2 regions of the Paenibacillus apii genome follow, and region 2 is predicted to be linked to the other one. Evidence: riboswitches for the same ligand, from Rfam matches in the RefSeq annotation. Region 2 holds a riboswitch; the other holds the start of a gene.
The links. A riboswitch is a leader RNA that binds a small molecule or an ion and turns the genes downstream of it on or off. The one in region 2 is predicted to bind ZMP and ZTP.
Positions count from the first base shown of each region.

Region 1: linked by a shared signal. The riboswitch ahead of G5B47_RS17365 (phosphoribosylaminoimidazolecarboxamide formyltransferase) and the one ahead of G5B47_RS07570 (TIGR01440 family protein) in region 2 are both predicted to bind ZMP and ZTP.

Region 1 is NZ_JAAKGU010000008.1:166,340-169,526, forward strand. It holds gene G5B47_RS17355 (aldehyde dehydrogenase family protein) at 1-254, opposite strand, end outside; gene G5B47_RS17360 (MerR family transcriptional regulator) at 469-927, shown strand; gene G5B47_RS17365 (phosphoribosylaminoimidazolecarboxamide formyltransferase) at 890-2,053, opposite strand; ZMP/ZTP riboswitch at 2,113-2,192, opposite strand; gene G5B47_RS25380 (mannitol dehydrogenase family protein) at 2,277-2,873, opposite strand; cyclic di-AMP (ydaO/yuaA leader) riboswitch at 2,954-3,095, shown strand.
Region 2 is NZ_JAAKGU010000002.1:366,586-369,772, reverse strand. It holds gene G5B47_RS07575 (serine hydroxymethyltransferase) at 1-584, opposite strand, end outside; gene G5B47_RS07570 (TIGR01440 family protein) at 637-1,209, opposite strand; ZMP/ZTP riboswitch at 1,404-1,485, opposite strand; gene G5B47_RS07565 (low molecular weight protein arginine phosphatase) at 1,547-2,134, opposite strand; gene G5B47_RS07560 (manganese efflux pump MntP) at 2,177-2,746, opposite strand; gene G5B47_RS07555 (L-threonylcarbamoyladenylate synthase) at 2,838-3,187, opposite strand, start outside.

The DNA of each region.
Region 1 (3,187 bases), on a different contig from region 2:
GACAGAATTGCGTCGTGTATCCGTTGTAGCATTAGCCCCCGTTCTTTAATTGATGTTCGTGAGAAAGTTTTAAATGCTTCTTTCGCGGCTGCGATCGCCTTTCTGGCATCTGTTTCATTTCCCAACAGCACCTGCCCAATTAATTCTTCTGTTGACGGATTGATAATATCCATTCGCTCCGTTCCGTCGGGTTTTACAAATTCTCCATTGATATATACCTTGTCAATAAGTTTCATTACTGCATTCCTGTTCATCCATTTACCTCCTATGCGATATTCATGATTACTTGCTTCGTGATTCACTATACTAAGTTCAAGTAACTTGAAGTCAAATATTATTAAAAATAATTTTTGTGGAAACTATCATCTATTTAACTCTAATAACCATGACTTGTTCTTCTTCCATTCATGTGTTATCGTAATTTTTGTACATTCAAGTAACTTGAACAAAGTGATATAGGAGAGAACTATGGAAGAATTTATTTATGGAACCGAACCAAAATACGCAATTAAGGAAGTATCAAAAATAACTAACCTGCCCAAACCAACAATCCGCTATTATGAAGATATCGGTTTGCTGCAAAATATAGCGCGAGATAAGAATAATATCCGCCTGTTCTCTGATGATCAAATTATGAGATTGAGAATGATTCAATGTATGAGAAGCACAGGAATGGGAATTGACATGATTCACCATTATCTCGGCCTCTCAAGGGAAGATAAAATGGAACTGAGAGAGAAGTACTCCATCGTCTTAAATCAAGAAGAAATACTTTTAGCCAAAAAACACGAGATTGAGGCACAACTGGCTCTTATTGAGCACAAAAAAGCTAACTATGAAAAAGATTTAAATGAAGCACAGAACAAACTTGATACTGAAGTATTTAAATTTAATGATGAAACAATCGGATACCCGAATAGGCCATGACCATTCCGTATTCGTTTGCTGCCTCTATGACCTGATCATCACGCAGTGAATTTCCGGTTTGAACCAGGTACCTGACTCCACTTTGAGCAGCTCGATCAATATTATCACGGAAAGGCAGAAAAGCGTCGGAAACATAGGAAACTTCTTTTAAGCCTCTTAGCCAATTTTGCTTCTCAGTTTTCGTAAGCCGATCAGGTACCGCGTTAAAATATTGTGTCCACTGTTTTTCTTCGGCAGGTGTAAAGTCCTCATTAATCCAGCCGTCAATCGCATTATTTACCTCCGTACGGGAGATTCCAGCACAGAAATCCATTTGGTGTACAATCGGATGCAGCCTTAGCCACCAATTGTCCGCTTTTCCCGCTGCAAGTCGTGTACAATGAATTCGTGATTGCTGCCCTGCGCCAATTCCAATTGTCTGGCCATCCAACGCAAAACAAACGGAGTTGGACTGAGTATATTTGAGGGTAATCAGAGCAACGAGAAGATCTCTCTTGGCGTTATCGGGAATTATTTGTTGTGTTGTTACAATGTTCTTAAAGAGTTCCTCTGAAATCTCTATATCATTTCGTTCTTGCTCCATCGTGATACCGAACACAGATCTTGTTTCGATCAGATCAGGTATGTAGTCCGAATTGATCTCTATGATGAGATATTTTCCGTTCTTTTTCTTTTTGAGAAGTGTCAATGCATCCTCATCGTATCCTGGCGCAACAATGATATCGGAGACCTCTTTTTTGAGTAAATTCGCTACGGTCACATCGACCCGATCGCTAAAAGCTGCACAGTCACCAAACGAAGACATTCGGTCCGCCCCTCTGGCTCTTGCATACGCAGTAGCCAAAGGAGACAGTTCCAGACCTTCTACGAAATAAGATTTGACAAGTGACTCACTTAACGGGGAATAAACAGCTGCACCAGCCGGACTTACATGCTTAAACGAGGCTGCTGACGGTTGACCGATACATCGCCTAAGTTCCCGAACAAGCTGAAAAGCATTTAATGCATCTAAAATGTTTATGTAACTTGCATCACCATTTAATATCTTTATGGGCAATGTTCCTTTAGAGTATATTTTCGCCTTATTTTGATGCGGGTTCATGCCATACCGTAGAGCAATCTCCATCTAAATTAATCCCCTTTCAGATTTTCGCAAAATAAAAAAGTATTTGAACTTAAGTCCAAATACTTTGCCCAGGCGAACGGCTGTTATTCTGTGTGCTTCCTCGTGGTTCACCACGTTTACGCCAGTTGCACACACCAAAATTTCACTTTAACTATATCCAGATATTCCTAAAAAAGCAAGCTCGGTTTGCCATTTCTCGATGTGGCGCTTTTCAAACTCTTGGTCACTTAAACTTCTCAAATTCGTTTCTCAACCAGTGCTGATTCTGATGCTCAATATACTGTTCCATTCGAATCAATAAATCAACCAGCTCAGGCTTCGGCTCGGTACCTGCCGCTTTTGGCATCCTTGGTCTATTCCCCCTTTCCCCTGGTTGCTCAGAAACACTATCTTTATATTCTAAATCGATTAGTGGATTGGCCTGCGTATACTTCTTTAAGCGAATCATGGTCTTATAGGGTTCGACGAGGACTTCCAACGGGTCTTTGTTTTTTTTGACAGGGACAATACGATCCATCATCACATTGGGAAATGCGATCCGCCGATCGGCAAGTTCTTGAAAAGACGGAGTCAGATGGCGGTACACCGAATTCTTTAGATGCTGGCCGTTTCCTTTTCCATTCTTACAGGCAATGGCATGCAGAGGCTTCCCCTGGCCTCCTTCTTTTTGCAGCCGAAGTTCAATCCCCTGGGCAATGGGTCCCGCGATATCTTTAAGTGCCGAAAGACCTACAGCAGTTGTGACAATCTCCGCACCGGCAACCGCCTCCGCCACTTCCCCGGTATGATCCAAATGAATCGCCGATACGTTATCCACCATAAAGCTATCCCGGATTGAAATCGAGGAGATTAAGACTGTTACCAAGGAAAGTTTTGACTTTTTCGAGGGGCCAGGGTTATACTTTACCCACGCTTAGTTTTCAACCATGTGTTGAAAAGCGGGGGAACCAGTCTTTTGGGGCGAATCATTCCCTTTGGGAATGTAGGGTACCATCTTACCCGAGTCCGTCAGCTAACCTCGTCAGCAGTGGATGGGTCTAATTTTCTGCTTGAATAATTAGAGACCCTTACCAAGGGTCTCTTTTTTCATCCTCTTGTCTGACTATGGAAGGATTGTGCCGCAATGGCTCCCCC
Region 2 (3,187 bases):
ATAAACAGCGCTCCGACGTCGTTTGCAATCGAAGCCAGCGCTTCGAAATCGATCGTGCGCGGATAGGCGCTTGCGCCAGCGACGATCAGCTTCGGACGATGCTTGAATGCGGCTTTGCGCACTTCGTCGTAGTCGATAAGGAAGGTGTCTTCCTGAACGCCGTAAGCGACAAAATTATAGAGTAAGCCGGAAGCGTTAACCGGGCTGCCGTGCGTCAGGTGTCCGCCATGGGCCAGGTTCATCCCAAGCACCGTATCTCCCGGATTAAGCGCGGCAAGGTATACGGCCATGTTCGCCTGCGCGCCGGAGTGCGGCTGCACATTGGCATGGTCGGCGCCGAACAGCTGCTTGGCACGGTCGCGGGCCAGATTCTCGACGATGTCCACATCTTCACAGCCGCCATAGTAGCGCTTGCCCGGATAACCCTCAGCATATTTATTCGTCAATACGGAGCCCATTGCCTCGATGACAGCCTCGCTCACGATATTCTCCGAAGCGATCAGCTCGATATTGGCCTTCTGACGCTTCAGCTCTAGTCCCATCGCTTTCAGTACTTCCGGATCACTCTTGCGCAATTGTTCCATTGTTCTTGTTTCCTCCCTGAAATTAAGTTTATGAGATGGGATTTATCCTTCCCTAATCACACAGCTTCGAGCCGCTTTCTTCCTGCTTCCGGTACACGGCGCGCTCGCCGCCGATCAGCGGCGGACGGGTGTAGGCCGCATTCACGCGGGCTTGTCCGATATAGCGCAGCGAAGGCCGGAATGGCACGGCGACGCGGCGCAGATGCATGCCGATCAGCGTCTCGCCGATATCGATGCCTGCATGAGCCTGTACCGTTTCGGCCAGTACGGGATCAGTCATTGCCCGGTAGGCCGCGGCGCCCATTGAACCGCCGGCCCCCGGAATCGGCACCGCCGACACTTCGGTCAAGCCGAGCTGCTCCAGCAGCTTCCGTTCCATTACAATGGCCCGGTTCAAATGCTCACAGCACTGAAATACCGGGGAAAACCCGAATCGCTCCGCAGCCCGGTTCACCCCGGACAACAGCTGCTCAGCCACTTCCAGCGCGCCGCCGGTGCCGATGCGCGTACCGGCCACCTCGCTCGTGCTGACGCCGACAACCAGTATCTTGCCCGGCCCGATCCCGCCGGCTTCCGCCAGCTCTTTCAGCACGAGCAGCGTCTGTTCGGCGATAGACAGGTCCACCGCAAGGCCGCTTCCGCCGCCGGACGGGTCAGGGGCGGCAAAGATTTTATCCTCCGCCCGCTTTCCGTAATTTTTCACCGTTTTACCTCCTCAGAGAACCAAGTTGTCTGATACGGTCAGGATAACATGCCCGCTGCCTGCTCATTCATAGATTTTAAACAAAAAAGAGCAGTCCGCAGACAGCTGCGGAATTGCTCTTTCGCCCAGGCGACCGGCCGTTTATTCCGATGCTCCATCGTGGTTGGTCCACACTTGTCGCCAGTTACACCGGAACCGATTATTTGTCTATATCTTAAATCATGCTGCCCGGAAAATCAACCGCAGCTTGCTAATATTTTTACAGCCGATGCAAGGTTTCAAGCTTATCCAGCAGCTTGTGCAGTGATGAACGGATTTCCGCCGCCGCATATTCATAGTCCTCGCGGCTTCCGCCGAACGGGTCCATAATGTCCGCGCTTGGTATCCGCTGGCGGATCTCGATAATCCGCTGCAGATCGGCTGCTTTCGGTTCCTGTCCCAGCGAAGCGGCCAATTCCGTTCCGGCATACAAGCTGTCAAGCTCCTCCAGATCCCTGCGGACCGCGTCCTCATCCTGCACGTATTCCTTCAGGGTAAACGTCTTGGATACCGCCTTGGGAAAATAGTGCAGCACATGCCGCTTATGACTCTGGGTGAGGGTCAGCACCAGATCGGCCCAATTCAGCAGCTCGCCCGAAAGCTGGGAGGATGTAATTGAGTCGTTAACGCCTTCATCCCGTAATATGGCCGCCGCATGCCTTGACATCGGCGTTCCGGAGATCGCGGAAACCCCGGCGGACCGCACCTCCAGATTGACACCCCGCTCCGCCGACAGTTTACGCATGAGGCCTTCAGCCATTGGACTGCGGCAGGTATTGCCGGTGCAGACGAATAAAATATGAAGCATGCTGATCACCTCCATGGGATTTACTCTTTTGCCGCTATTGTATCAGAAGATGAACAGCAAGCCAAACCCAAGCAGAATCGCCCCGCCGAGCGCTTCCCCATATTCTCCGAGCCCGCGGCTCACACGCCGCCCGAGCAGCAGGCCGGTGACCGACATAATTCCGCCGCAGGCCCCGAAGGCCAGCACCGTCAGCAGCACATGGCTCACAAATACCCCAAGCGACAGGCCGACCGAGAAGGAGTCGATGCTGACGCTGAGCGAAATGAGCAGCATTCCCCACAGCGTACGATGGTCCATCCCTCGCATTTCATTGCTCTCACCGGCGCGGAATGAACCCAGCACCATATGACATCCCAGCGCGACAAGCAGGCCCCCGGCGGCAATTCCCGCTACCCGCCCAAGCAGGTGTCCGACATAGTTTCCGGCAACCAGCCCCAGAAGGGGCATCAGCACATGAAAAAAAGCAACGAGCAAGCCCATTTGCAGCACATGAAGAAGACGGATGCCTCTCATTCCGATTCCTACGCCAAGCGAAAAGGCATCCATGCCCAGAGCGATCGCCATGATTGCAATGGTTACGATCTGGCCCCAACCGGCCTGCACTTCCCCCATGCCCATTCCCATACCTCCATGTCCGAATCTCTTGTACAACCACGATATGCGGACAAGAGGACAAACATTCTATAAATTGGAAAAGGGAGGGCTATTCGGCGTCAATCACGCGGCCGGCGGCGGCCTTCATCAGCCGGTTCATAATCGCGGACCCGAGGCCCGTCTCCGGGCAGGCTTCGGCCAGGATATAAGTCGCCCCCGCTTCATCGAAGCGCCGCAGCGCGGCATAAAGGGAGCGGGCGGCCGTCTCCGGCGAGGCCAGCGGGCCGAGGGAGACGACGCAGTCGGCGGCGCCGGCGGGATACAGGGACAGATGCTCCTCGAAGAGGAGCATCCCCGTCTTCTCGCCGCGCCCGCGGGCCGCTGCCAGCAGGCCCGCAGCCGTCTTCGCCGCGCTCGCCGGCGAAGACCCGCGCACGACGCCGAGCCAGCCCCGCGGCG